DNA from 3 places in the Enterobacter kobei genome. Region 2 is predicted to be linked to each of the others. Evidence: predicted binding sites of a transcription regulator. Region 2 holds the regulator's gene; each other region holds the start of a gene.
The links. Region 2 encodes Fur, which represses iron uptake genes when iron is present. Its sites were predicted from a motif close to ATAATAATGAGAACNACTATCAA; they were not measured.
Positions count from the first base shown of each region.

Region 1: feoA (ferrous iron transporter A) is a predicted target of Fur. The motif match lies at 5,816-5,838, and genes of this name have one in related genera.
Region 3: sufA (Fe-S cluster assembly scaffold SufA) is a predicted target of Fur. The motif match lies at 4,148-4,170, and genes of this name have one in related genera.

Region 1 covers NZ_CP017181.1:4,505,628-4,515,773, reverse strand. The annotation lists gene gntT (gluconate transporter) at 1-35, opposite strand, end outside; gene nfuA (Fe-S biogenesis protein NfuA) at 396-971, opposite strand; gene gntX (DNA utilization protein GntX) at 1,033-1,716, opposite strand; gene bioH (pimeloyl-ACP methyl ester esterase BioH) at 1,753-2,526, shown strand; gene BFV64_RS21980 (YdgH/BhsA/McbA-like domain containing protein) at 2,638-2,907, shown strand; gene feoC ([Fe-S]-dependent transcriptional repressor FeoC) at 2,952-3,188, opposite strand; gene feoB (Fe(2+) transporter permease subunit FeoB) at 3,199-5,517, opposite strand; gene feoA (ferrous iron transporter A) at 5,548-5,775, opposite strand; gene BFV64_RS21960 (Tex family protein) at 6,094-8,424, opposite strand; gene greB (transcription elongation factor GreB) at 8,512-8,985, opposite strand; gene ompR (osmolarity response regulator transcription factor OmpR) at 9,214-9,933, shown strand; gene envZ (two-component system sensor histidine kinase EnvZ) at 9,930-10,146, shown strand, end outside.
Region 2 covers NZ_CP017181.1:1,292,765-1,302,910, forward strand. The annotation lists gene glnS (glutamine--tRNA ligase) at 1-380, shown strand, start outside; gene chiP (chitoporin ChiP) at 828-2,225, shown strand; gene chiQ (ChiQ/YbfN family lipoprotein) at 2,273-2,599, shown strand; gene fur (ferric iron uptake transcriptional regulator) at 2,737-3,183, opposite strand; gene fldA (flavodoxin FldA) at 3,471-4,001, opposite strand; gene ybfE (LexA regulated protein) at 4,157-4,444, opposite strand; gene ybfF (esterase) at 4,573-5,346, opposite strand; gene seqA (replication initiation negative regulator SeqA) at 5,530-6,078, shown strand; gene pgm (phosphoglucomutase (alpha-D-glucose-1,6-bisphosphate-dependent)) at 6,103-7,743, shown strand; gene potE (putrescine-ornithine antiporter) at 7,848-9,161, opposite strand; gene speF (ornithine decarboxylase SpeF) at 9,158-10,146, opposite strand, start outside.
Region 3 covers NZ_CP017181.1:1,970,149-1,980,294, forward strand. The annotation lists gene fdhF (formate dehydrogenase subunit alpha) at 1-363, opposite strand, end outside; gene BFV64_RS09460 (biofilm/acid-resistance regulator YmgB/AriR) at 545-823, opposite strand; gene BFV64_RS09465 (hypothetical protein) at 853-1,173, opposite strand; gene ycgZ (regulatory protein YcgZ) at 1,178-1,417, opposite strand; gene BFV64_RS09475 (diguanylate phosphodiesterase) at 1,758-2,978, shown strand; gene BFV64_RS09480 (MerR family transcriptional regulator) at 3,167-3,895, shown strand; gene sufA (Fe-S cluster assembly scaffold SufA) at 4,210-4,578, shown strand; gene sufB (Fe-S cluster assembly protein SufB) at 4,587-6,077, shown strand; gene sufC (Fe-S cluster assembly ATPase SufC) at 6,088-6,834, shown strand; gene sufD (Fe-S cluster assembly protein SufD) at 6,809-8,077, shown strand; gene sufS (cysteine desulfurase SufS) at 8,074-9,294, shown strand; gene sufE (cysteine desulfuration protein SufE) at 9,309-9,725, shown strand; gene ldtE (L,D-transpeptidase LdtE) at 9,823-10,146, shown strand, end outside.

The DNA of each region.
Region 1 (10,146 bases), 1.7 Mb from region 2:
AACACAACACCGATAGCAACGATGACTAATGGCATGATTTACCTGGCCTTTGAATTGTTATGGGTAACGTCATTGTTTCAACGACACATTCCGATTGTCCCAACTGGGAACAGAGAAGTAACGGCACTAATACTGATGCCTTGCAAACCATTAAGTTTAGTCGGCTGTTATGAGTGTGCTTAGTGCCCACGAGAATGATACGGGTAACATGGCGTGGTTGAGAATCACCCAGGCAGGCAAAATGTGAATTATGAGACGCAGGTCAACATATAGAGGAGGCGCGGCGGGAAAACAAAAGCCGGGTGGCGGCTTAGCCTTACCCGGCCTGCGATTGGGATACAGTAACAGTTTTGTAGGCCCGGTAAGCGCAGCGCCACCGGGCAAAGGCAGACGGCTTAGTAGTAAGAATGCTCGCCGCGCTGGTGCTCGGTCAGGTCACGTACGCCTTTCAGTTCCGGGAACTCGTTCAGCAGCTGCTTCTCGATCCCTTCTTTCAGCGTCACATCGACCATAGAGCAACCGTTACAGCCGCCGCCAAACTGCAGGATCGCCAGGCCGTCTTCCGTGATTTCCATCAGGGAAACGCGACCACCATGACCCGCCAGCTGGGGGTTGATCTGGGATTGCAGCAGATATTCAACGCGCTCCATCAGCGGGGCATCGTCGGAGACTTTACGCATTTTGGCGTTCGGCGCTTTCAGGGTCAGCTGAGAGCCCAGCTGGTCGGTGACGAAGTCGATCTCCGCATCTTCAAGATACGGCGCGCTCAGCTCATCAACATAAGCGGTGAGCTGTTCAAACTTAAGGGCAGTGTCAGTTGCTTCCACAGCGTCTGGCGGACAATAAGAGACACCGCATTCTGCATTCGGCGTGCCCGGGTTAATCACAAACACGCGGATCTGCGTCCCTTCTTCCTGATTTGCCAGCAGTTTGGCAAAGTGCGCTTGTGCAGAATCGGAAATACGGATCATAGCTTTGGCCTAATAGTTGACTAAATTACCTGGGTATAATCATACGCCCATTGAAGAAGGGCTACAAGGTACGGCACAGACACCATACCTGAACCGACGCGGCGCCGCTTCGCAAAAGCAGTCGGGAAAGTTCAGCAACGGTACTGCCTGTGGTGACGACATCATCCACAATCGCGATATGGAGGCCGTTAACCGCCAATTCAAGGCGAAAGGCATTTTTGAGGTTTCTTTTGCGCAGCCGGGCGTTGAGCTGATGCTGAACGGCGGTGGCATGTACGCGGGTGAGTGCGCTGGCAGTGTATCGACAGCCGAGCCAGCGGGCGAGCGGACGGCAGAGCAGGTCGCTCTGATTGTAACCACGCCGCCAGTGGCGATGGCGATACAGGGGAACATTGACCACCATATCAATTTTCGGCAGGGCGCGGGTTCGCCGTGCCTGTAAAACCGCCAGCAATAACAGGCGGGCAAGGGGCGGTGCCAGCGAGCTCTGGCCGGAAAACTTCAGGGCGTGAATCAACCTGCTCAGCGGTCGAACGTAATCATCCACCGCCACCAGCGCGCTCCACGGCGGGGGTTTTTTCAGGCAGCGGCCACAGGGTAAATAGCGGTTCGCGGCGGGTAAACCACATTGTGGGCAGGTGGTGATACGCCTTTCCAGCGAACGCGTGCAGACGGAACAGACGCCCCAGGCGCTAAGGGCAAGCGGCATTTTGCATAGCCAGCACAAGCCGGGCACTGTTAGCATGTTCAACCTCCATGTGAAAAAAGAGAACAGTAACTGATGAAGACGCTGTGGTGGCAGACCGTTGGGACAGGAAATTGCCATCTTGTGCTGCTGCACGGATGGGGCCTGAATGCAGAAGTATGGCATTGCATAAACGAGGAACTAGCCTCGCAATTTACGTTACATCTGGTTGATCTACCGGGGTATGGCCGTAGCCACGGTTATGGTGCGATGACGCTCGAAGAGATGGCGCAGGAGGTGCTGAACGCGGCGCCACAACATGCCATCTGGCTGGGCTGGAGCCTGGGTGGGCTGGTGGCAAGCCAGATTGCGCTTTCCTGGCCCGAGCGCGTAAACGCGCTGGTGACGGTGGCCTCATCGCCCTGCTTTAGCGCGCAGGAGACGTGGCCCGGCATAAAGCCTGACGTGCTGGCGGGTTTCCAGCAGCAGCTGAGTGACGATTTCCAGCGGACCGTAGAGCGGTTCCTCGCGCTACAGACGATGGGCACCGAAACCGCGCGACAGGATGCCAGAGCGCTGAAGCAGGTGGTGCTCTCTTTGCCGATGCCGGACGTTGAGGTGCTCAACGGCGGCCTTGAAATTCTGAAAACGGTCGATCTGCGTGAGCCGCTGGCCGCGCTGACGATGCCGCATCTGCGTATCTATGGTTATCTTGACGGGCTGGTGCCGCGCAAAGTGGTGCCTTTGCTGGACTCCCTCTGGCCGGACAGCGAATCGCAGGTCATTGCCAAAGCCGCGCATGCCCCGTTTATCTCTCATCCGACGGAATTTTGTTCAGCGCTCATTGCGTTAAGTCAACGTTTAGACTGATTATTTTCTATCCAGCCTGGAAAAAGTTACACACCGCAACCATACTCCAGATGTCGTTGCGGTTGTTATGCCTACGATGATCAAAACAACAATCCTATGGAGAGTCAGGCTATGAAACTTGTTACAGGTATTGTCACTTCTCTGGTTATTGGGTCACTGTCATTTGGCGTCTTTGCGGCAAAAGAGCTGGAAAAAGATAAAGTTGCCGGCATGAATCTGACGAAAATCGGTGAGATTTCTACGTCTGACACCACCGCGCCGATGGATGCGAGAAAAGAGCTGTCGAAGAAAGCGGATGAAATGGGCGGGACGTACTACGTCGTCACCAGTGCAGAAAAACAGACCAAAAACGTACGCGCCACCGCGGACGTCTATAAGTAATATGATAAAGCCGGGCAGCGATGCCCGGCTTTATGAGTGCAATATTAGCGCAGTGCCCACCACTCCCGCAGGCAAGCCTTTCCTTCCGGACAACTTTTACAACTGCCAGAGAGGCAACCCTCTGCCTCCTCCTGGATCCGCACGGCTTTACCCATGGCTTCAAGGCGTTCCAGCATGGCATCGATCATCGGCTGGGGCGTATGCAGGCTGAGGCTCAGCTGTTTCGCCTCCATCCGGCCCTGCAGAGCCAGCATGTCACGCACATGAATCAATGACGCCATGGTGTGCTCCTTAGTGACAGTCGCCCGCCGGGCTGTTGCAGCAGGTCGCGGCGGTTTTACGATTTGCCAGCAGGTCGATATCGACGCGGCTGCGTGCCCGGCGCAGCAGGCCAAGAACAATCACGTTAAACAGGACAACCGCGAGGATACAAACCAGGCTGTAGCGTGGGTGCTGACTGAAATTAACGGTCTGATAAAACAGCGTCGCCAGCGAGTAAGCGATATTCAGCCCCCACAGAATGGAGAAGCCCATCCAGCCGCGACTGGATTCACGCGCAATCGCTCCCATGACGGAGATGCACGGAATATAGAGCAGAACAAAGATGAGATAGCTGTAGGCCGCAGATGCGCTACCAAATTTCTCGCCCATCACGCCCATGGCACCCGTCGCCATTTCACCGTCGCCTTTGCTGGCCTCAATCGGGTTCGCCAGCACGCTGAGGCTGAAGGTATCTTTCAGGCTCTGCCAGGTCTCCTCGACGGCACCCAGCAGTTCATCACCGAGGTGAAACGCTGCCGGATTAAATTCCTGTTCCTGGATGTTCTCCGCGGTGTAGAGCGTGTTCAGGGTGCCGACAACCACCTCTTTCGCCATCGCACCGGTGAACAGGCCCACGGTCGCCTGCCAGTTATCCTCATGCACGCCAATCGGTTTGAAGACCGGCGTGATGATGCGGCTGACGGAGGCGAGGGCAGAATCGTTGATGTTATCTGCTGCCTGACCGCTGAGGGTGAAGCTGTTCAGCGCGCTCAGGAAAATGCTGACGATGACAATCACCTTACCGGCGCGCAGCACAAACCCTTTCAGGCGTTGCCAGGTCTGGATCACCAGGCTTTTCAGGTGTGGAACGTGATAGACCGGCAGCTCCATGACAAACGGTGAGGCTTCACCGCGCATAATCGTGTGCTTGAGCATTAAACCGGTCAGGATCGCCATCACGATGCCCAGAACATACAGCGAGAAGACTGCCAGCGCGCCCTGCTGACCAAAGAAGGCGGCCGCAAAGACGGCGAAGATGGCCAGACGCGCACCGCAGGACATAAACGGCGCCATCATAATGGTCATCAGGCGTTCACGCGGAGCATCCAGGGTACGGGCACCCATGACCGACGGCACGTTACAGCCGAAGCCGACAATCAGCGGTACGAAGGATTTGCCGGGCAAACCCAGGGCCTGCATCAGGCGGTCCATGACGAACGCGGCGCGCGCCATATAACCTGAATCTTCCAGGAACGAGAGGAACAGATACATCATGCCGATCTGCGGTACCAGCGGCAGAACGGTGTTAATGCCCCCGCCGAGCCCCTGAGCGAGGAAAATGGTCAGCCACTCCGGGAAGTGCAGGGTGTAACCCACCCACTGAATCCCGTGTACAAAGATCGCGACGGAACCGGCGTCAAAAATCGGCTGGAGTGCGCCGCCGATGTTGATGGCGAGCAGGAACATCACGTACATCACCAGCAGGAAGATCGGCAAACCGAGGAAGCGGTTGAGTACAATCTTATCCACCGCCGCCGTAAAGCGGCTGGGTTCCGCCGTCAGGGCATTACTGACCACGTCGCAAATCGAGGCGATGGCCTGGTATCGTGCATCAGCGATGTGCAGCGCCGGGTCGTCCAGCTCGTCGCTGAGACGGGCCACCGTCGCGTCCAGTTTATCTGCCGCATGTCCGGCATAGGCGCGGCTATAGATATCGCCTTCCAGCATCTGCAGGCCGAGCCACTGGCGCTGTTTTGCAGGCATGCTTTTGTCCATCTCCTGCGCCAGCAGATCGGCTTCGCGCAGCAGCGGGCGGGCGTAATGCACCAGCTCAACGTCGTGATTTCCCGTGTGACGGTCAATCGCCAGCTTCAGGGCATCAATCCCGCGAGCGCGCGTTGAGACCAGCGGCACTACCGGGCAACCCAGGCGCGCGGAGAGGGCATCGACGTCGATGCGCAGCTTTTGTTTCTCTGCAATGTCGAGCATGTTGAGCGCCACGATGCAGGGAATACCCAGCTCCAGCAGTTGCAGCGTCAGGTAGAGGTTGCGCTCGAGGTTGGAGGCGTCGACCACGTTGATCAGCAGATCCGCGTCGCCGCTCAGAATGTAGTGGCAGGCAATTTGCTCATCGAGCGAGGTCTGCGACGAAATGGTGGTCAAGGAATAGGTGCCGGGAAGGTCAACCAGAGTGACCTGATGATCCGTTGTCGTGAACTGGCCTTCTTTACGTTCAACGGTTACGCCTGCCCAGTTACCGACGCGCTGGCGCGCGCCCGTGAGCTGGTTAAATAGCGTGGTCTTGCCGGAATTAGGATTGCCAATTAAGCCAATAGTTAATTTTTTCATTTTTTTAGACTCACTGAAACCGCTGGCTCGTTATCGGGATAAGGCTTCGACTTCTATTAATGCGAGGTCTTTTTTACGCAGGACCAGATTCACGCGTCGGGTTTCAATGTGAACCGGATCGCCTAACGGCGCCACGCGCACCACCTGGAATGACGAGCCGGGCAGCATGCCCAGCGAGAGCAGCTTTTGCCGATAGGCCGGGCTAATTTCGCGGGTAAAACCGGTAATCTTCCACGCACTGTCTGGAGTGAATTGCATAACGCCTGCTTCCACGAAAGGTTAAATTATCAACTATGGGATGATAATGAGAATAGTTTTTATCAGCAATAATAAAACTGTGACGGAATGTTGTTTGGTGTATTAATTTACGGCCTGTTTGACCTTGCTCAATATTTGCTGAAATGCGGAGATAAAGAGAAGAGGGTTATTTGTTAATGAAGTGATAATTAGTGGTTTAAATATGGATGCACTCTATTTGTTTTCATTCTTTGCGGCCTGCTTGCCGGGCGGCACTGCGTTTGCCCGGCCTACAAAACCGTAGGCCCGGTAAGCGTAGCGCCACCGGGCGTTTATCACTTAGCGCTTCTTGCCCATCGCGGCCGCCAGCGCATCCATCATCGCACTATTGCCCGCTGGCTGAGCATCACGCCCGCGCGGTTTTGCCGCTTTCGCGGCCGGGCGCTGAGAGTCACGAGCGCCGCCGTTTCCGCCACGACGCGCGTTGGTGTCGCCTGGCTGCTCGTCCAGACGCATGGTCAGGGCGATACGTTTGCGCTGCAGGTCCACTTCCAGCACTTTCACCTTCACGATGTCGCCCGCTTTGACCACGGTGTGCGGGTCTTCAACGAACTTGTCGGCGAGAGAAGAGATGTGAACCAGGCCATCCTGATGCACGCCGATATCCACAAACGCGCCGAAGTTGGTGACGTTAGTTACCGCACCTTCCAGCACCATGCCGGGCAGCAGATCGTTCATGGTCTCGATGCCGTCAGCAAAGGTCGCCGTTTTGAACTCAGGACGCGGATCGCGGCCCGGTTTTTCCAGCTCTTTGATGATATCGGTGACGGTTGGCACACCAAATTTATCGTCGGTGAAATCCACCGCTTTGAGGTTGCGCAGGGCACTGCTATCGCCCATCAGGTCCTTTAGCGCCTGCTGGGTGGCGGCCAGAATACGTTCCACCACCGGGTAGGCTTCCGGGTGAACGGTGGAGGCATCCAGCGGGTTATCGCCGTGGTTGATGCGCAGGAAGCCCGCGCATTGCTCAAACGCTTTCGGCCCCAGACGGCTCACCTTCAGCAGCTGCTGACGGTTCTGGAACTGGCCGTTCTCATCACGCCAGGCGACGATGTTCTGCGCCATCATGCGGGTTAAGCCCGCCACGCGGGTCAGCAGCGGCACGGAGGCGGTATTCAGGTCAACACCGACGGCGTTTACGCAGTCTTCTACGACCGCATCCAGCTTGCGTGCCAGCTGAGTCTGGCTCACATCGTGCTGGTACTGGCCCACGCCGATGGATTTCGGATCAATTTTCACCAGCTCCGCCAGCGGATCCTGCAAACGACGGGCGATAGAGACCGCGCCGCGCAATGAAACGTCCAGGTCCGGGAATTCCTGCGCCGCCAGCTCGGAGGCGGAATAGACTGATGCGCCCGCTTCGCTGACGATCACCTTCTGCGCCGTGACTTTCGGGAACTGCTTCTGCACGTCGAGGAAGAAACGTTCAGTCTCGCGGGACGCCGTACCGTTACCGATGGCGACCAGCTCGACGTTGTATTTTTCACACAGAGCGGCAACCACGACAGCCGCTTTCGCTGCCTGTCCGGTGTGCGGATAGATGGTGTCAGTGGCGACCAGCTTGCCGGTGCCGTCAACCACCGCCACTTTCACGCCGGTACGCAGGCCCGGATCGAGACCCATGGTCGCGCGCAGGCCAGCAGGCGCCGCCATCAGCAGGTCATGCAGGTTACGGGCGAAAACGTTGATCGCTTCATCTTCGGCGCGCTCGCGCACGGTGCCCATCAGCTCGGTTTCGAGGTGCATCAGCACCTTGATGCGCCAGGTCCAGCTCACCACGCCTTTGCGCCAGCTGTCTGCCGGAGCGTTGTTAAGGTGCAGGCCGAGATGGTCAATGATGATCTGCTCGCAGTGGCTCTCTTTCGGCGGCTCGTCAAACTGCGGATCAGCGTTCAGAGAGAGCTGCAGCACACCTTCGTTGCGGCCGCGGAACATTGCCAGCGCACGGTGTGATGGGGTGGTAGATATCGGTTCGTGGTGATCGAAGTAGTCGCGGAATTTCGCGCCTTCGTCCTCTTTCCCCGCCACGACGGTAGAGACGATGTGCGCATTCTTCCACAGGTAATCACGCACTTTAGCCAGCAGGGCGGCGTCTTCGGCAAAGCGTTCCATCAGAATGTAACGCGCACCGTCGAGGGCGGCCTTGGTGTCCGCGACGCCTTTGTCGGCATCGATGAATTTCGCCGCCTCAGTTTCCGGATGGTGGGACGGCTCATTCCACAGCAGGTCGGCCAGCGGCTCAAGGCCTGCTTCAATCGCGATCTGCCCGCGCGTGCGGCGCTTCGGTTTGTAAGGCAGATAGAGATCTTCGAGTTCGGTTTTGCTCAGGGTGCCGTTAATGGCGCTTTCCAGTTCGCTGGTCAGCTTGCCCTGTTCGCCAATGGATTTGAGGATCGCCTGACGACGGTCTTCCAGTTCACGCAGGTATCCCAGACGGGTTTCCAGGTTACGCAGCTGCGTGTCATCCAGACCGCCGGTGACTTCCTTACGATAACGTGCAATAAACGGCACGGTGTTCCCTTCATCAAGCAGGCGAACGGCAGCTTCTACCTGTTCGGCTCTGGCCTGAAGTTCACCCGCAATAATGCGGCAGAGCGAATCTTTCATCATGGCTTTATCATCTGTTGAGTCGAAAAATCAGGGGATAGTTATACGGGCTGACACGGCAAAATGCCAGCCGGGGAGGGCGCTCTCGGACTATTTTACGTAGACGATCTCATTGACGTACCAGCTGGCTTCACCGGCGGGAGTCTGAACGACGGCCAAATCACCCACTTCCTTTTTCAGCAGCGCGCGGGCCATCGGGGAGTCGATGGAGATGTAATCCTTACGACCAAAAATTTCATCGTAGCCGACAATGCGAAAACGCAGGGTGTCACCGTCGTCGTTTTCAATCTCCACCCACGCGCCGAAGAACACTTTGCCCTCCTGCTGCGGGGAGTAATCGACAATTTTCAGGTTCTCAAGGCACTTGGTCAGGTAGCGTACCCGACGGTCAATCTCACGCAGTCGCTTTTTGTTGTACTGGTAGTCAGCATTTTCGCTGCGATCGCCCAGGCTTGCCGCCCAGGTCACCTTTTTGGTTACTTCAGGGCGCTCTTCTCGCCACAGGTAATCCATCTCTTTTTTGAGTTTTTCGTACCCTTCGCGGGTGATCAGGGGCGTTTTCATGGTAAAGCCTTTGCTGCCTGTTTTCTGTCTGGCGCACAATACGTACCACACAGTGTAACAGACAGGATTAATAATGATTTATGTGATGAAATGAGCAGATAAGCTGCTGTTAAATATGCTTTGTAACAATTTCGACTAGAATTTATACCAGATTTCGCTGGTCGAATACGTGCACTTTTTTAGAATACGCTGTCACAAAGACTATCCGAACCTTTGGGAGTACACACAATGCAAGAGAACTACAAAATTCTGGTCGTGGATGACGACATGCGCCTGCGTGCGCTGCTGGAGCGTTATCTGACCGAGCAGGGCTTCCAGGTTCGTAGCGTCGCGAACGCTGAGCAGATGGATCGTCTGCTAACCCGTGAATCTTTCCATCTGATGGTTCTCGACCTGATGCTGCCGGGCGAGGACGGGCTCTCTATCTGCCGTCGTCTGCGTAGCCAGAGTAACCCGATGCCGATCATCATGGTGACCGCGAAGGGTGAAGAAGTTGACCGTATCGTGGGCCTCGAAATCGGCGCGGATGACTACATTCCAAAACCGTTTAACCCGCGTGAACTGCTGGCGCGTATTCGTGCCGTGCTGCGTCGTCAGGCGAACGAGCTGCCTGGCGCACCGTCGCAGGAAGAAGCGGTGATTGCCTTCGGCAAGTTCAAGCTGAACCTCGGTACGCGTGAGATGTTCCGTGAAGATGAGCCAATGCCGCTCACCAGCGGTGAGTTTGCGGTGCTGAAAGCACTGGTCAGCCACCCGCGTGAGCCGCTTTCCCGTGACAAGCTGATGAACCTGGCGCGTGGTCGCGAATACTCGGCAATGGAACGCTCCATCGACGTGCAGATCTCCCGTCTGCGCCGCATGGTGGAAGAAGATCCGGCGCATCCTCGTTATATTCAGACCGTATGGGGTCTGGGCTACGTGTTCGTTCCGGACGGCTCTAAAGCATGAGGCGAATGCGCTTCTCGCCGCGAAGCTCATTTGCCCGCACCCTGTTACTGATCGTCACCTTGCTGTTCGTCAGCCTGGTGACGACCTACCTGGTGGTTTTGAACTTTGCGATTTTGCCGAGCCTCCAGCAGTTTAATAAGGTCCTGGCGTACGAAGTCCGTATGCTGATGACCGATAAACTGCAACTGGAGGACGGCACGCAACTGGTCGTTC
Region 2 (10,146 bases):
GGAATATCACCACCATCTTCTGTTCATACGATGCCGAAACGCTGAGCAAAGATCCTGCCGATGGTCGCAAGGTGAAAGGCGTTATCCACTGGGTAAGCGCTTCTCACGCGCTGCCGGTAGAAATCCGTCTGTACGATCGTCTTTTCAGCGTGCCTAACCCGGGTGCGGCGGAAGACTTCCTGGCGACGATCAACCCGGAATCTCTGGTGATCAAACAGGGTTATGCTGAGCCATCGCTGAAAACAGCTGAAGCAGGTAAAGCGTTCCAGTTCGAGCGTGAAGGTTACTTCTGCCTGGACAGCCGTTACAGCACTGCGGAAAAACCGGTATTTAACCGTACCGTCGGTCTGCGTGACACCTGGACCAAGATCGGCGAATAATAACGCCGCTCTGGTCAATGAGAAACAAACGCCGCTTATTGCGGCGTTTTTTTTATTAATGATCATATCGTTAAAGTGGCGTTGTAAAAATGTCCGCCGTTATTTTTGGTCAATGTGGTGCTACTTATTTTTTTTAAAAAAGTTTGTCTGTTTTTGAAAATGGCAAATTTCGCAAAATACGCGATTTCTAATGTTCTAATACCCTGAAATACGCTGCTATACCCCCGCCAAATCACGCTTCCGGCCAAATGTTACAAAGCACTACCAATTATGTGCACTTCGTCATAATCCTGACTTTTGCCTGATGAAAAGCATTGATAATTCGCGTCGCGAAAAATAACCTAAAGACGGTAGTTAATTCGAGGGTATTTATAACTACCCCTGACCGCCTGGTCTTTTTTATTTTCGCCGTTTTAGGCGCTTTAATTCGTCAAAGAGGAATAATCTATGCGTACGTTCAGTGGCAAACGTAGTGCGCTGGCGCTGGCTATTGCCGGTGTGACAGCAATGTCTGGCCTGGTTGTTACACCTGAGGCGAAAGCTGCGGGTTTCATCGACGATTCTACCCTCACGGGCGGCATCTATTACTGGCAGCGTGAACGTGACCGTAAAGACGTCGCCGAAGACAAATATAAAACCAACCTTTCTCACTCCACATGGAACGCCAACCTGGACTTCCAGTCAGGCTATGCCGCAGATATGTTCGGCCTGGATATCGCTGCATTCACCGCGATTGAAATGGCGGAAAACGGCGACAGCGGCCACCCTAACGAAATTGCCTTCTCCTCCAGCAACAAAGCTTACGATGAAGACTGGTCCGGTGATAAGAGCGGTATCAGCCTGTACAAGGCCGCAGCGAAATTTAAATACGGCCCGGTCTGGGCGCGTGGAGGGTATATTCAGCCAACCGGCCAGACGCTGTTAGCACCACACTGGAGCTTCATGCCAGGTACCTATCAGGGTGCAGAAGCCGGGGCGAACTTTGACTATGGTGATGCGGGTGCGTTGAGCTTCTCCTATATGTGGACCAACGAGTATAAGGCTCCATGGCACATTGAAATGGACAAGTTCTACCAGAACGATAAGAAAACCAAAGTCGATTATCTCCACTCGCTGGGCGCGAAATACGACTTTAAAAACGATCTGGTACTGGAAGCCGCATTTGGTCAGGCGGAAGGCTATATCGATCAGTATTTTGCTAAAGCCAGCTACAAATTTGATATCGCAGGAAGTCCACTGAGCACCAGCTACCAGTTCTATGGTACGCGTGACAAGGTCAGCGATGGCGGCGTCAACGACATTTATGACGGCACCGCGTGGCTGCAGGCGCTGACTTTCGGCTATAAAGTGGGCCAGGTTGATTTACGCCTGGAAGGGACATGGGTGAAGGCGGAAGGGCAGCAGGGCTACTTCCTGCAACGTATGACGCCAACTTACGCGTCATCTAACGGTCGTCTGGATATCTGGTGGGATAACCGCTCAGACTTCAACGCCAATGGTGAAAAAGCGGTCTTCTTCGGCGCAATGTATGATCTGAAAAACTGGAACCTGCCGGGTTGGGCAGTGGGCGCTTCTTACGCTTACGCCTGGGACGCAAAACCTGGCGACATGGCCACACCGGATGCGTACTACGATCCAAACTATCGCCTGAAAGAGTCCTCCTACAGCCTGGATGCTATCTATACCCTGCAGGATGGGCGCGCGAAGGGCACGATGTTCAAACTGCACTTCACTCAGTATGACAACCACTCCGATATCCCGAGCTATGCGGGCGGTTACGGCAACATCTTCCAGGATGAACGTGACGTGAAATTCATGGTTATTGCCCCATTCACCATCTTCTGATGAACCTTCCGGCGGGTTAAGGCCCGCCGGACCGGAGACTGCATATGATGAAAAAAATCGTAATTGTCGCGATGCTTGCATCGGGGCTGGTGGCCTGCGCTCAGCCTCAGGCACCGAAGGAAGATTCCAGGCTGAAGGAGGCTTACAGCGCCTGTATTAATACCGCACAAGGCTCGCCGGAGAAAATTGAAGCCTGTCAGAGCGTACTGAATGTGCTGAAGAAAGAGAAGGCGCATGAGCAATTCGCGACGCAGGAGAATATTCGTGTGATGGATTATCAGGCCTGTATCCAGGCGCGTAAAACGGGTAACGATCAGGAAGTCGCGAAGCGTTGCGATAAGATCTGGAACGAGATACGCAATAACAATAATTAAGTTGCTTTACGCCCGGTGGCGCTGCGCTTACCGGGCCTACAAAGGCGTCATAGTCCGTAGGCCCAGGCGCAGCGCCACCGGGCTTTTTAAGGCAAAAAAAAGCCAGCCTTACGGCTGGCTCAGAGTATGAACGTGACTTATTTTGCGTCGTGCGCGTGTTCATTTTCGCGGCAATCACCTTCAGCGCAGTGACCATACAGGTACAGGCTGTGGTTGGTCAGGCGGATGCCATGACGAGCGGCGATTTCACGCTGACGCGATTCGATGGAATCATCGCTGAATTCAATGACCTTGCCGCAATCGAGGCAGATCAGGTGATCGTGGTGATGCTGCTGGGTCAGTTCGAATACAGATTTACCGCCTTCGAAATTATGACGGGTAACAATGCCCGCGTCATCAAACTGGTTCAGCACGCGATAAACGGTGGCCAGACCAATCTCTTCACCCATGTCGATAAGACGTTTATAGAGGTCTTCCGCACTGACATGGTGGTTGTCTGGACCCTGAAGCACTTCGAGGATTTTTAACCGAGGAAGCGTTACTTTCAGGCCAGCCTTCTTTAATGCGGTATTGTTGTCAGTCATGCGGAATCTGTCCTGTTGCTAAACGATTCACTTCTGAAAGAAGTGACAGAAAATGCACCTTGGATATTGCGTCTCATTATAGAACTGCCACGGCTAAATGAAAACTGCAAGTCTCAGGCAAAGTATGCTTATAAAAATGGGGTATCACCGACAAACTTGTGAAATGAAAACCACATTTTACCAGGGAAACATTGTACAGGTCTGAGCGAAAAAGTTAAAAGTTTGTAGCAATTAATTTAATCGGTTTTACCTGGAAAACGGGCGCAACCGCCGTTGCGCCGCGAAAATCAGGCGTTGAGAATATCGTCCAGGTGCAGTTCTTCACGGATCTGCTTAACCCACTTCTCTACGCGCTCAGCGGTCAGCTCAGGCTGACGGTCTTCGTCGATGGCCAGACCCACGAAGTGATCGTCATCGGCAAGACCTTTGGAGGCTTCAAAGTGGTAACCGGCAGTGGGCCAGTGACCGACAATAACGGCGCCGTTCGGCTCAATGATGTCGCGGATGGTGCCCAGTGCGTCGCAGAAGTACTCGGCATAGTCTTCCTGATCGCCACAGCCAAACAGGGCAACCAGCTTGCCGTTGAAGTCCACCTCTTCCAGCGTTGGGAAGAAATCATCCCAGTCGCACTGTGCTTCACCGTAGTACCAGGTTGGAATACCCAGCAGCAGAATGTCGTAGCCCTCGAGATCTTCTTTGCTGCTCTTGGCGATGTCATGCACATCAGCAACGTCTTTACCGAGCTGTTTCTGAATGTTTTTTGCGATATTTTCGGTATTGCCGGTATCACTGCCGAAGAAAATGCCGATGATTGCCATGAGTAAAATAACCTCTTGAAACTTAATGGTATGGTGGCGCAATTCGGCCACGGATAAGGGCAATAATAGCAGAACAGGCAACCCTGCGGAAACCGCTATCGCGCAGGACTGCACTCTGTGCTACATGAAAAGGGTAAAAAAGGGGTTTTTCAGACTTATGCCTGGCTGCGCAATGTCTCAAGCTGGGCGATCAGCATCTCTTCAATGAGCTCGCTGCGGCTGATATTACGCGCTTCCGCCAGCTCGTTAAGCGCATCGACTGCGTCAGCATTGAGCTTCAATTCGACACGCTTAAGCCCACGATTTTTATCGCGTTTAAGCTGGTTGCGTTTATTAATACGCAGCTGTTCGTCGCGCGAAAGCGGATTCGTTTTCGGTCGTCCCGGTCGACGCTCATTCGCGAACAGATCTAGTGTCGTACGGTCCGTTTGTTCTTTGGCCATGATTCAGAGACTTCGGGGGAAACAAGCCGCCCTGCTAATGCCCGGGCGATAAGCGCGCCATCATACATCAGCAAAAACGGCACGCCAACGACTGGAAGCCCGTCGTCTTCCAGTCGCTCTCTTTTTAATCAATTTGCCGTATCAGTGAGATAGCGACGAATGGCGCGCAGGACTGCATCAGGTTTTTCCGCATGTACCCAATGCCCGGCACCGGCAATTACATGGGCGCGCGCCTGCGGGAATTGTGCCAGCAGCGTGTCGCGGTAAGCATCAGTAACGTAAGGCGAGTTACCGCCACGAATGAAGAGGGTAGGATGCGGCCAGGCGGGGACGGCCTCCCAGCCCACGATGTTATTATACTGGTCCCACAGCACCGGGACGTTAAAACGCCATTGCCCCTCAACAAACGATTTCAGCAGGAATTGCACTACGCCTTCTTCATCAAGATGCTCACGCATCACGGCTGCTGCCTGCTGACGGGTGGAAACGCCGGCCTCCGTCACCGCATTAATTGCCGCGAAGATCTCATCGTGACGGCGAACGTCGTAATCCACTGGGGCGACATCAATCACCACCAGCCCGGAAATTCGCTCAGGTGCCAATGCTGTGAGCGCCATAACCGCTTTACCACCCATCGAATGCCCGATGAGGGTCACTTTCTGCAGGTTGTGGGCGTCGAGCGTATCCAGGAGATCCTGCGCCATTGCCGCGTAGGTCATCTCGTCTGCGCGCCCGGAAAGTCCGTGGTTGCGCATATCGACCTGTAAAATATCGTGATCGGTAACCAGATCGCGCGCCAGCACGCCCAGGTTATCCAGGCTGCCAAAAAGTCCATGAACCAGTACGATGGGAGAATTATTGTTCGGCGATTGTGCAGTTTGCGCTCGGGTATTCAATTTCATGGCAAAGTTCTTTTTTTACGTTTGTCAGGTTAGGGTATCATGTTGACCATTCTGCCGCCCGGCCGCAAGGTTCCAGTTTAATCTGACTTTTGCCGCCAACCTGGTTTGACGCTATCCGCTGTTGGGATTTGACCTTATAATCCCAATGACTTGTATTCAGATAAGATATCGCACTGGATTAAGATGAAAACAATCGAAGTTGATGACGAACTCTATCAGTATATTGCCAGCCAAACGCGGCATATCGGGGAGAGCGCGTCCGACATTTTACGGCGCATGCTTAAAATTTCCGCCGCTTCACAGCCTGCTACCCCAGTCACCAAAGATGTCGTGTCTCAGCCGAGCGTTGTTGCACAAGCAAAGCCTGCCGTGACGCCGGTAAAAGATAAAGTACGCGCGATGCGCGAGCTGCTGCTGTCCGACGAGTATGCGGAGCAGAAAAAGGCGGTTAACCGCTTTATGCTGGTGCTGTCTACACTTTACTCCCTGGATAACAAAGCGTTTGCTGAAGCGACCGAGTCGCTGCACGGTCGTACTCGCGTCTATTTCGCGGGTGACGAGCAAACGCTGCTGCAAAATGGCAACCAAACCAAACCTAAACATGTCCCTGGCACCCCATACTGGGTGATCACCAATACCAATACGGGCCGCAAGTGCAGCATGATTGAACACATCATGCAGTCCATGCAGTTCCCGGCGGAATTGATTGAAAAGGTTTGCGGTACAATTTAACCCTTGCATCAGAAGGACCCGGTAATGGCAAATCACAGCCGTGCAGGCCAACCTGCACAACAAAGCGATTTGATTAACGTCGCTCAGCTGACCGCGCAGTATTACGTGCTGAAACCGGTCGTGGGCAACGCAGAACACGCAGTGAAGTTTGGTACATCTGGTCACCGCGGTAGCGCGGCACGCCATAGCTTTAACGAACCGCACATTCTGGCCATTGCTCAGGCCATTGCGGAAGAGCGCGCTAAAAACGGCGTTACCGGTCCGTGCTACGTGGGGAAAGATACCCATGCGCTGTCTGAACCGGCGTTCATCTCTGTGCTGGAAGTGCTGGCGGCAAACGGCGTCGACGTGATTGTGCAGGAGAATAACGGCTTCACGCCAACGCCGGCGGTGTCTAACGCTATCCTGGTGCACAACAAAAAAGGTGGCGCGCTGGCTGACGGGATTGTTATCACTCCATCCCACAACCCGCCGGAAGACGGGGGCATTAAATACAACCCGCCTAACGGTGGCCCGGCAGATACTAACGTCACCAAAGTGGTAGAAGACCGCGCAAACGCGCTGTTGGCTGACGGTCTGAAAGGCGTGAAACGCATCTCTCTGGATGCGGCAATGGCGTCCGGTCACGTAAAAGAGCAGGATCTGGTTCAGCCGTTCGTGGAGGGACTGGCGGATATCGTCGACATGGCGGCGATTCAGAAAGCAGGCCTGAAGCTGGGCGTGGACCCGCTGGGCGGTTCCGGTATCGAGTACTGGAAACGTATTGCCGAGCATTACAAGCTGGATCTGACCATCGTGAACGATCACGTCGATCAGACCTTCCGCTTTATGCACCTGGATAAAGACGGCGCGATCCGTATGGACTGCTCCTCCGAGTGTGCGATGGCGGGCCTGCTGGCACTGCGCGACAAATTCGATCTGGCGTTTGCGAACGACCCGGATTATGACCGTCACGGTATCGTCACCCCTGCCGGGCTGATGAACCCGAACCACTATCTGGCTGTGGCGATCAACTACCTGTTCCAGCATCGTCCGCAGTGGGGCAAAGAGGTGGCTGTTGGTAAAACGCTGGTCTCTTCCGCGATGATCGACCGCGTGGTCGACGCGCTGGGCCGCAAGCTGGTGGAAGTGCCGGTGGGCTTCAAATGGTTTGTTGACGGTCTGCACGACGGCAGCTTCGGCTTCGGTGGTGAAGAGAGCGCCGGGGCATCCTTCCTGCGTTTCGACGGCACGCCATGGTCAACCGATAAAGACGGTATCATCATGTGCCTGCTGGCGGCGGAGATCACCGCGGTCACCGGTAAGAACCCGCAGGAACATTACAACGACCTGGCGGCACGTTTTGGTGCGCCAAGCTACAACCGTATTCAGGCGAGCGCGACCTCAGCCCAGAAAGCGGCGCTGTCTAAACTCTCTCCGGAGATGGTCAGTGCTAACACCCTGGCAGGTGATCCGATCACCGCGCGTCTGACGGCTGCACCGGGTAACGGCGCGTCTATCGGGGGGCTGAAAGTAATGACCGACAACGGCTGGTTCGCTGCACGTCCATCCGGTACGGAAGACGCGTATAAAATCTATTGCGAAAGCTTCCTCGGCGCTGAGCACCGTCAGCAGATTGAGAAAGAAGCCGTAGAGATTGTCAGCGAAGTGCTGAAGAACGCGTAAGTGCGTTATCGGTGCGGGCTGATGCCCTCACCCCGGCCCTCTCCCACGGGGAGAGGGAGAAAACAATAAAAACGGCAACCCTCGGGCTGCCGTTTTGTTTTTACCTAACTATGCTTATTCTTCAATTCAAACCGTGGTGACACCAGACCGTACAGCGTCCAGCCCATAAAGGTCACCATTGCCCCATAGAGCATCGCTTCCTGACCGGAAGAGTAGAGCGCATAGAAGCTGTAAATCGCCCCAATGAGCGCCACGATATTCGCTGCTCGTGCTTTACGCGGATCCACCTTCGCGACCTTCTGAATAATCACCAGCGCGGCCATCGACAGAATGTACGGAATGATGTTCGTCACCACCGCCAGGTTGACCAGCACGTTGAACTGGCTGTTCAGCGACGGGCTAATGGTCATCAGCGACAATCCACTCTGGAAAATCACGATGGCCAGCATGCCCTGCACCGGTGCGTCCGCTTTGGTGACGCGGGAGAAGATTTTGGGGAAATAACCTTCGTCAGCCGAGGATTTAAACACCTGCGCGATGGTGAACTGCCAGCCGAGAAGCGAACCGCAGCAGGACATCACCATCAGACCCATAATCACCTTCCCGACTTCCGGGGTGAACATCTGGGCGAAAGCCAGCCCGAACGGTGCCGTGGAGTTAGCCAGATCCATATTCGGCACAATCCCGGCAATCACGTTGGTTGAGACGATATAGATCACCGCCGCCCCCAGCGTTCCGCCAAGTACCGCAATTGGCACGTTCTTTTCCGGGTTCTCAACCACTTCCGCATTCGCGCAGGCCGATTCCAGTCCGAGGAAAGCCCACAGCGTCATGGCGATAGAAGAGCCCACGGCGGTAAAGAACGGCACATGATGCGGGTTCCAGGAGTTGGCGTAGAGCGTAGGACTAAACCAGAACCACCCGATGATGCATAAACCGACGACCGGGATAATCACGCCCCAGACGGTGATGCTGCTCAGTTGTCCGGTGATACGCGCGCCGCCGAAGTTCGCCACGGTGCAGATCCACAGCACCCCGATGGTCGCCAGCCCAATTTGTACCGGGGTGAGCGTGGCGCCAAACAGTTCCGTCCCGTAACCCACGGCGGAAATGGCAATCGCCACGTTGGCGATCAGCAGCGATACACCATAGGTGTAGTTGGCCATAAAGTTGCCGGACTTACCAAAAGCGTATTCCGCATAGCCGCCCATCCCGCCGGACTTGCGGCTGAACATCCCGCATTTGGCGAATGCCCACGCCAGCGCCATTGACCCCACCGCCGTCACCAGCCAGGAGATAATCGAAATGGTGCCCACTTCGGCAAGCTTGGTGGGCAGCATGATGATCCCGGACCCCATCATGTTGACCATGGTGAGGATGGTCAGCTGCACCACGCCCATCTTATTGGATTTACTCATAATGTCTCTCCTTTCAGCAGCGCGGGCTGAGCAGCGGGTTGTTTGATGACGTTACAGCGAACCTGTTTGCGACCCTCACACTCTTCAACGTATACGCCCTGCAGCTCAGGCGCGAAGCCTGGTAGCAGGTTGATACCGTCTTCCAGCGCGGCAAAGTAGCGCAGCACGGAGCCGCCCCAGACTTCGCCCGGGACAACGCACAGCACCCCAGGCGGATAAGGCAGGGCGCCTTCAGCGGCAATGCGGCCTTTCGCGTCGCGCAGGGAGACCAGTTCGACTTCACCCCGCAGATACGCATAGTTCGCCTCCTGCGGGTTCATCATCACGCGCGGGAAGTGAGACTTGCGGAACATCTCTTTTTGCAGTTGCTTCACGTTATGGCGGGCATAGAGATCGTGCATTTCCTGGCAAATCTGGCGCAGCGTGTAATCCGCGTAACGTTCCGGATGTTGTTTGTAGAGAGAAGGCAGGACCTCTTTCAGCGGAACATCGCTCTCGAGCAGTTTTTCGAAGCGCACCAGCTGCGCCACCAGCTGCTGCAGTTTGCCCATATCTTCCGCAGGGGTGAGCAGGAACAGGATCGAGTTGAGATCGCATTTCTCCGGCACGATGCCGTTTTCACGCAGGAAGTTGGCGAGGATGGTGGCGGGCACGCCGAAATCCTCATACTCGCCGGTGCGGGCGTTAATACCTGGCGTGGTCAGCAGGAGCTTGCACGGGTCGATAAAGTACTGGTGCTCGGCATAGCCCTCAAAAGCGTGCCAGTTTTCACCCGGTACGAAGTGGAAGAAGCGCAGATCGGTGGCAATTTCCGCTGTGTCGAAGCTTTCCCACGGACGGCCATCCACCGTCTCCGGCACAAACGGACGAAGGTACTGGCAGTTCTCCAGGATCAGTTTGCGCGCTTCAATACCGTTAACCACGCAGTCCATCCACATGTTGCGACCGCTCTGACCTTCATGCATACGGGCGTTAATATCCAGCG
Region 3 (10,146 bases), 680 kb from region 2:
TTGCATCACGTAGTTGGTTTCATTACCGGTGCCGCGTGATGAACCGGTGGTCATGATCGCGCGCGGACCGAATTGCGCTTTGATACTGCTGAGCTTGTGGGCGGTGTAGCGGATAGCCTCTTCCCAGGTTACGGGGGTGAATACCTCTCCCTTATGATAACGGATCATCGGTTGGGTCAGGCGGGGAGTGAGCAGACGGGTGTCGTTGAGGAAGTCCCAGCCGTAAAATCCTTTCAGGCACAAGGTCCCCTGGTTTGTGACCCCCTCTGCCGCTTCGGCGCGGAGGATACGGTTATTTTCAACAACAAGGTTTAATTTGCAGCCTGCACCACAGTAAGGGCAGACGCTGGCGATTTTTTTCATCAATAACAGACCTGTTAAGAAATGAAGCAAAATGACTGGTAAGCCCAGTCCCGTAAAAGGGATTAAGCAGAAACCATGCCATATTTAAAGTGCTTGTTTTACAGGGTGTTATGAGGGCGGGGGCGTGTCATCGTCAAATGTTCGTCAGTTTTGACGATGACACGAGAGCAGCGGCTGGGAATTAAAGGTCGTCCATGGTGTAACCCACGACGATTTCAAGCGTCTTACGAATAACATCCGCCTGAACAACATCATGGGTGGCTTCCAGCGTCTGGATGAGCCACAGAATGATGGCTTTATTTGACAGATGGCCTTCGGAAGCCAGAACACAGCGTACTGCAGTAGAAAAAACAGCGGACTCTTCAGCAAAACGATCGCCTGCGTGACGGAAATACTCCGACAGCGCGCTTTCTAAAAAAGCAGAATGGTATTCGGGTTGAAGCTGAATATTTTGTCTCATTTGTTCTCACCGTAGCTGTTAAATTGCAGTCAATGTATTTTTTTGGGATCGGACGGTTTTCCATTTCCAAATAACGGCACTACATTGTCTCGGTTATCATTGAGAGGTCCCTCTCTTGTTATTCGTCCTTGCGCGGTTCTGCGACGTTTTAATGGCAAGCTGTTTGAGCCGATTTCGGCAATTACCTTCGCCAGTGTCTCCCGCCGCCGGGGATCCTTTTCATGTACTTTCATATCCCGCAGACGCTGTACAAGAGCCTCAGTGGTGATCGGGCCGTGCTCTTTCAACAGTGAAAGAACGGCTTCCCCAATCAACTGGTCAGTCAGCTTATCTGCGTCACTGCTATTCATAACCTTACCGTTCGAAGAGCAGACCAAGCAGCATGTGATAGTGCTCTTCCTCTTCAGGGCCATCGGCTTTTTCGAGGCGGCTTAACAGCTTGGTACAGAGCGATTTGCGATTAAGGTTTCGCCCGTCGCTCAGGATTTCAACCACAACTTGTCCCAGCGTTTCCTGTTGAGTGGGAAGCGCGGCTTTTTCGAAGTACTGTGCGATCGCTGCTGCGGAATCTGCGACGTAACCTTTCTGCTGCATGTTTCGCTCCTGTAAAATTTTGTAATCAGTAACGTTACATTTAAGGTATACACAATTTCCAAATCTGTACATAAAAAATGTACAGATTTTTAATAAAATCAGGATATATTTTATAAATTCTTTATTTTTCAATTTGTTGTGTGTTGTTCATGAAACGGTAATGTTACAGAATATATTGTACAAATTGACGAGCCACTGTTAAGTTGTACAGCGCCCCATAAATGCACCATTAACGGCCGTAAATGATTGAGATGTAAATTATTTGTCAGGCAATTAATGTGCTATAAAAAGAAGTCTCCCCACATGTTTTTGTGGTAAACCTTAACCCCCCAGGACTCGCATGCTTACAACCATCATTTACCGCAGTCACATCTGCGAGGACGTGCCAGTGAAAGCGCTGGAAAATATGGTCGCTGCTGCAAATAGTAAAAACCGACAATCCAGCGTCACGGGGATCTTGCTGTTCAACGGCACACATTTTTTTCAATTGCTTGAAGGGCCTGCGGAAAACGTAACGTCCATCTACGAACAGATCTGCTCTGATACGCGCCACCATAATGTGGTCGAGCTGATGCGCGATCACGGGCCTTCACGGCGTTTCGGTAAAGCGGGTATGGAACTCTTTGATTTGCGCCAGTACGACAGGGAAGAGGTGCTCCAGCAGGTGCTTGATAAAGGCACAACCCGCTACCAGTTGACCTACAACGACCGTGCGCTGCAGTTTTTCCGCACCTTTGTCGAGGCCACAGAGAAAGCCAACTATTTTGAGCTGCCGCCTGCGGATTCCTGGGATTTCGTCCCGGAAGAAACGCGCTTATCTGCGCAGCCTGAAGTCGTGGCAAAAGGGGCGGACTGTAGCTTTGCGTTTCAGCCTATCGTCGATCCTTTCATGCAGCAGGTTGTCTCCTGGGAAGCGCTTCTGCGCACTCCATCCGGTGACTCACCGGGAGCGTATTTCGCCAATCGCACGCGTGAAGAAGTGCATGCTTCTGATTTGCAAAGCAAACAGGTGGCTCTCTCCATGGCCAGCGCGCTGGGGTTACAGGATCAGACTTTATCCATCAACCTGCTGCCTATGACGCTGGTCAACGTGCCCAATGCCGTGGACTTTCTGCTCACCGCTATTGATGCAAATGGCTTTGTGCCGGAGCAAATTGTGGTGGAGTTTACCGAAAGTGAAGCCATTTCCCGTTTCGATGAGTTTACGCATTCGGTCAGACAGCTAAAAAGTGCGGGTATCAGCGTAACCATCGATCACTTCGGTGCCGGTTTTGCCGGGTTGCAGCTCCTGGCGCAATTCCAGCCGGACAGAATTAAGATTAATCGCGATCTGGTCGCGAACGTGCATAAAAGTGGCCCACGGCAGGCCATTATTCAGGCGATAATCAAATGCTGTGCCTCACTGGAAATACAATTTTGCGCGGTGGGCGTGGAGAAGGCGGAAGAGTGGATGTGGCTCGAGTCTGCGGGCATTTCTCAGTTCCAGGGGCATCTTTTTGCCAGCCCCCGACACGGCGGTATCCCGGCTATCGCATGGCCAGAGAAAAAATACGATTTCTGACGAAGCTGTACAAAAACCTGCAGACTTGACTGTACGGCAGGCAAGATTTGTACAACAATGTATTAACAGCTGGATGGCCTTGCAGGCCATTCACCCGTGCAAAATGAGGTCTGAATTCTACAAATGGTTTGTACAATCTGATAAGGTTGGTGTAGTTAGGTATGGAAGTTCTGAGCGTGAGGGAGTTAATGGCCTATTACAGTATCGGCGAAGTGGCCGAACGATGCGGTATCAACCCCGTTACGCTGCGTGCCTGGCAGCGCCGTTATGGATTGTTGAAGCCGCAGCGCAGCGAAGGGGGTCATCGTCAGTTTGACGACGAAGATATCCTGCGTATCGAAGAGATCAAGCGCCTGATGAAAAGCGGCGTTTCGGTCGGAAAAGTAAAATCCTTGCTGGAAAATAAGGAAGTGATGACTCAGGGTAACTGGGCTTCTTTCCAGGAAGAGATGATGACCGTTCTGCGTTACGCCAGCCCGGCAAAGCTGCGCGCCAAAATCGGTGAATTCCGCCGCGATCACGCGATGGATGCGCTGATCGATAACATCATTTCACCCGTCCGTCAGCGAATGAATCAGGATCAAAACACCGTACGCCATATGGCGAGTCTGTTTGACGGTGTCCTGATTGAATTTGCGATTGCAAGCCTCGCGGAATCGCGCAAGAAAGCGGGTAAAGACGCACTGCTGATTGGCTGGGAATGCGATGACCGTACACATCTTTGGCTTGAAGCCGCGCGTTTAGCCCAGAAAGGCTGGCATATTGACGTGCTGGCGGAACCCATTGATTCGCCGCGTCCTGAACTGTTCCCCGGGCAAAAAATCTTCGTCTGGACGGGAACATCACCAACGCCCCGTCAACAGGAACAGCTCGATCACTGGCGTGAGCAGGGATTTAGCGTTTCATTTCACCACTGATTATCTGAGGCCTTGCGGCCTTTTTTTTGTTTTTTCTCCTTTCCAGAGCAAAAGCTATCTTAAAAATAGGCATTTCCGATGCATATTTTACGTCCCCGTTTTGCGCTTTCTCGCTGATTAAATAAGCCATTATTTTTCAAAGTATTGAACAATTACATCCATCCCGCCCGCATCTTCAGACAGGGTCTATGCTTAATAAAAGTAGACAAAAAGGGCGGTTTAGCCGAATGCCCCTGCTGACAGAGGGTTGAAGTGATAATCGTTATCACTAACATGGTGTTATGCCCTGATGGCTAATCAGATGAGGTGGACCTATGGAACTGCATTCAGAAACCTTCAATCCTGCCGATTTTGCCTGGCGCGGTTTGACGCTCACGCCTGCGGCGGCAGCGCATATCCACGAGCTGGTGGCGAAAAAGCCCGAGATCCTCGGCGTACGTTTAGGCGTTAAGCAGACCGGTTGCGCGGGCTTTGGCTACGTGCTGGATACTGTCACCGAACCCGAAAAAGATGATCTGGTCTTTGAAACCGACGGTGCGAAGCTGTACGTCGCGCTGCAGGCCATGCCGTTTATCGACGGCACGGAAGTGGATTATGTACGGGAAGGTTTAAACCAGTTATTCAAATTTCATAACCCGAAAGCCCAGAACGAATGCGGCTGCGGCGAAAGCTTTGGGGTATAGGCGGTACTATGTCTCGTAATACTGAAGCAACGAGTGATGTAAATACCTGGAGCGGCGGGCACCTTAATTATAAAGAAGGGTTCTTCACGCAGCTGCAGACCGATGAGCTGGCGAAAGGCATCAACGAAGATGTCGTGCGCGCCATCTCGGCCAAACGCAACGAACCCGAGTGGATGCTGGAATTCCGCCTGAGCGCTTACCGTGCCTGGCTGGAGATGGAAGAACCGCACTGGCTGAAAGCCCATTATGACAAGCTGAATTATCAGGATTACAGCTACTACTCTGCGCCATCCTGCGGCAGCTGCGATGATACGTGTGCTTCGCAGCCCGGTGCAGTACAGCAGACCGGTGCGGAGAACAGCTTCCTCAGTAAAGAGGTGGAAGAAGCGTTCAATCAGCTCGGCGTCCCCGTGCGCGAGGGGAAAGAGGTCGCCGTAGACGCTATTTTTGACTCCGTTTCGGTGGCGACCACCTATCGTGAAAAGCTGGCGGAGCAGGGGATTATTTTCTGCTCCTTTGGCGAAGCGATTCATGACCATCCTGAGCTGGTGAAAAAGTACATCGGCACCGTGGTACCGAGTAACGATAATTTCTTCGCCGCGCTCAACGCGGCGGTGGCGTCGGACGGGACCTTTATCTACGTGCCGAAAGGCGTGCGCTGTCCGATGGAGCTCTCCACCTATTTCCGCATTAACGCCGAAAAAACCGGACAGTTCGAACGCACTATTCTGGTGGCGGATGAAGGCAGCTACGTCAGCTATATCGAAGGGTGCTCCGCCCCGGTACGCGACAGCTATCAGCTGCACGCGGCGGTCGTTGAAGTCATTATTCAAAAAGACGCTGAGGTCAAATACTCAACGGTGCAGAACTGGTTCCCCGGCGACGGCAATACCGGTGGGATCCTGAACTTCGTCACCAAGCGTGCGCTGTGTGAAGGTGAAAACAGCAAAATGTCCTGGACGCAGTCGGAAACCGGCTCAGCCATTACCTGGAAGTACCCGAGCTGCATTCTGCGCGGGGATAACTCCATCGGTGAGTTTTATTCTGTGGCGCTGACCAGCGGTCATCAGCAGGCCGATACCGGCACCAAGATGATCCACATCGGTAAAAACACCAAATCAACCATCATCTCGAAAGGGATCTCCGCCGGGCACAGCCAGAACAGCTATCGCGGGCTGGTGAAAATCATGCCAACGGCTACCAACGCCCGTAACTTCACCCAGTGTGACTCGATGCTTATCGGGGCCGACTGCGGAGCGCATACCTTCCCGTACGTCGAGTGCCGTAATAATTCAGCACAGCTGGAGCATGAGGCGACGACGTCGCGTATTGGGGAAGATCAGCTCTTCTACTGCCTGCAGCGCGGGATCAGTGAAGAAGATGCCATTTCGATGATTGTGAACGGCTTCTGTAAGGACGTGTTCTCTGAACTGCCGCTGGAATTCGCCGTTGAAGCACAAAAACTCCTCGCCATCAGTCTTGAACACAGCGTCGGTTAAGGGAAAGCACATGTTACGTATTAAAGATTTACAGGTTAGCGTGGAAGATAAAGCGATCCTGCGTGGCCTCAATTTTGACGTCAAGCCGGGTGAAGTTCATGCCATCATGGGGCCTAACGGCTCCGGGAAAAGTACGCTTTCAGCGACGCTGGCGGGACGTGAAGATTACGAAGTGACGCACGGCTCGGTCGAATTTAACGGCAAAGATCTTCTGGAGATGTCGCCGGAAGATCGCGCGGGTGAAGGTATCTTCATGGCCTTCCAGTATCCGGTCGAAATTCCGGGCGTCAGCAACCAGTTCTTCCTTCAGACGGCGCTGAATGCGGTGCGCAAGTACCGCGGATTTGAGGCCCTGGATCGCTTCGACTTCCAGGATCTGATGGAAGAGAAGATCAAACTGCTGAAAATGCCGGAAGACCTGCTGACCCGTTCGGTCAACGTTGGTTTTTCCGGTGGCGAGAAAAAGCGTAACGATATTCTGCAGATGGCGGTGCTGGAGCCACAGCTGTGCATTCTGGATGAGACCGACTCCGGTCTGGATATCGACGCCCTGAAGATTGTCGCTGACGGGGTGAACGCCCTGCGTGACGGCAAGCGTTCGTTCATCATCGTCACTCACTACCAGCGTATTCTCGACTACATCAAGCCGGATTACGTCCACGTGCTTTACCAGGGACGCATTGTGAAATCCGGTGATTTCACGCTGGTTAAACAACTGGAGGAGCAGGGTTATGGCTGGCTTACCGAACAGCAGTAATGCTCTCCAGCAGTGGCACCGGCTGTTTGAGGCGCAGGGGAATCGCTCTGAGCTGGCGCAGCAGCACCTGCAGCAGATGCTGCGCCTCGGCCTGCCGACGCGTAAACATGAAAACTGGAAATATACCCCGCTCGATGGCCTGCTGAGCGGCGAGTTTGTGGCGCGTCCGGCGGCGATCGGTCCGGAGCGACGAGATGCCCTGGCGCTGACCGTGGATGCGGTACGGCTGGTCTTTGTCGACGGCGTTTATCACCCTGAACTGAGCGATGACACCCGGGAGAGCGGTTACGGGATTGTGATTAACGACGAACGCCAGAGTCTGGGCGCCCCGGTTCAGCCGGAGGTTTTCCTGCATTTGACCGAGAGCCTCGCCCGCAGCGTGACGCATATCCAGGTTAAGCGTAACCAGCGTCCGGCCAGGCCGTTGCTTCTGATGCATATCACCCAGGGCGTAGAGGGCGATGAAATCAACACCGCCCACTATCGCCACCATCTTGAACTGGCCGAAGGGGCCGACGCGACGGTGATTGAGCATTACGTGAGTCTCAATGACACCCGCCACTTTACCGGGTCGCGTCTGACGATGAACGTTGCCGCCAATGCGCAGCTCCACCACATTAAGCTGGCGTTTGAGAACCCCCAGAGCCACCACTTCGCGCATAACGATATCCTGCTGGGACCGGATGCCGCGGCGTACAGCCATAGCTTCCTGCTCGGCGGTGCGGTGCTGCGCCATAACACCAGTACCCAGCTTAACGGTGAAAATACCACGCTGCGTATCAACAGCCTGGCGATGCCGGTCAAATCAGAAGTGTGCGATACGCGCACGTGGCTTGAGCACAACAAAGGTTACTGCAACAGCCGCCAGCTGCACAAAACCATCGTCAGCGATAAAGGACGCGCGGTATTTAATGGTCTGATTAACGTCGCGCAACACGCCATCAAGACTGACGGGCAGATGACCAACAACAATCTCCTGCTGGGACGCCTGGCGGAGGTCGATACGAAGCCGCAGCTGGAGATTTACGCCGACGACGTAAAATGCAGCCACGGCGCCACGGTCGGGCGGATCGACGACGAACAGATGTTCTACCTGCGTTCCCGCGGTATCGACCAGCAGGCGGCGCAGAAAATGATTATCTATGCCTTTGCGGCGGAGCTTACGGAAGCGCTGCATGATGGCGTACTGAAGCAGCAGGTGTTGGCCCGTATTGGTCAGCGTCTGCCCGGAGGCGAAGCATGAGTTTTCCCGTAGAGAAAGTACGGGCAGATTTCCCGGTTCTGACCCGTGAAGTGAACGGTCTGCCGCTGGCTTATCTCGACAGCGCGGCCAGCGCGCAGAAACCGAATCAGGTGGTGGATGCGGAAGCCGAGTTCTACCGCCACGGTTATGCAGCAGTACATCGGGGGATCCATACCCTGAGCGCGGAAGCCACCCAGCGCATGGAGAACGTGCGCACGCAGGTGGCTGCCTTCCTCAATGCGCGATCGCCGGAAGAGCTGGTGTTTGTGCGCGGCACCACCGAGGGGATTAACCTCGTCGCTAACAGTTGGGGTAACGCTCAGGTCCATGCCGGGGATAACATCATCATTACCCAGATGGAGCACCACGCTAATATCGTACCGTGGCAAATGCTGTGTGAGCGCGTTGGCGCGCAATTACGCGTCATCCCGTTGAACCTCGACGGAACGTTACAGCTTGAGCAGCTTGACGCCTTGCTGGACGATAAAACGCGGCTCGTGGCGGTCACCCAGGTCTCTAACGTTCTGGGTACTGAAAACCCGGTTGCGGAGATTGTCGATAAGGCCCATCAGGCCGGGGCGAAAGTGCTGATTGACGGTGCACAGGCGGTAATGCACCACGCGGTGGATGTCCAGGCGCTGGACTGCGACTTCTACGTGTTCTCTGGACACAAGCTTTATGGCCCAACCGGTATCGGCGTGCTGTATGTGAAAGAGGACATCCTGCAGGCGATGCCGCCGTGGGAGGGGGGCGGGTCAATGATCGCTACCGTTAGCCTCTCGGAAGGGACCACCTACGCCCGTGCGCCGTGGCGTTTTGAGGCGGGCACGCCCAACACCGGTGGGATCATCGGGCTGGGGGCGGCGGTGTCTTACGTTTCCGGAATTGGTCTTGATGCCATTCACGAGTACGAACAGCTGCTGATGCATTACGCGCTGCAGGAGCTGGCCAGCGTGCCGGACCTGACCTTGTACGGGCCGGCTGACCGACAGGGTGTGATTGCCTTTAATCTGGGACAACACCACGCCTATGACGTGGGCAGCTTCCTCGACAATTACGGCGTGGCCGTGCGCACCGGGCACCACTGCGCCATGCCGCTCATGGCCTTTTACCAGGTTCCGGCAATGTGCCGCGCATCGCTGGTGATGTATAACACAATGGAAGAGGTCGACAGGCTGGTGGCGGGACTAAAACGCATTCACCAGTTGCTGGGCTGACAAAGAGGCGAACGATGGCAGAACTGCCGGATAAAGAGAAATTGCTGCGCAACTTTGGGCGTTGCGCAAACTGGGAAGAGAAATACCTCTACATCATTGAGCTGGGGCAGCGTCTGCCGCCGCTTAGTGAAGAGGCGCATACCCCGGAGAACAGTATTCAGGGCTGTCAAAGCCAGGTGTGGATTGTGATGGCGCAGTCTGACGATGGCACGATAACCCTGCAGGGTGACAGCGATGCGGCAATAGTAAAAGGGCTGATTGCGGTGGTCTTTATTCTTTATCACCAGATGTCAGCGCAGGATATTGTCGCCTTCGATGTCCGCCCGTGGTTTGAAAAAATGGCCCTCACCCAACACCTCACCCCGTCTCGTTCCCAGGGACTGGAAGCGATGATTCGCGCCATTCGCGCCAAAGCGGCAATCCTTAGCTAGACTTACAGAACAGCATTCATTCTGTTTCGCGAGGTGGTTCCCGCCTCGCTGGTTTTTCAGCTTTCTGGCATTCTGCCAGTGAATAAGGAATCTCAGCATGAAGCGCGCGTCTCTCATCACTCTATTACTCCTCAGTTCGCTCGGTGCACTTAATTCGGCCCGCGCGATGGACTATCCGTTGCCGCCCGCAGGCAGTCGCCTGATTGGGCAAAATCAAACCTACACCATACAGGAAGGGGATAATAAGCTGCAGACCATCGCCCGCCGGTTTAATACCGCGGCGCAGGTGATCCTCGAAACGAACAATACGATTGCGCCGGTCAACCCTGCACCGGGAACCGTTATCACGATCCCGTCGCAGATGCTGCTACCCGACACGCCGCGCGAGGGTATTGTTGTGAACCTCGCTGAGCTGCGGCTT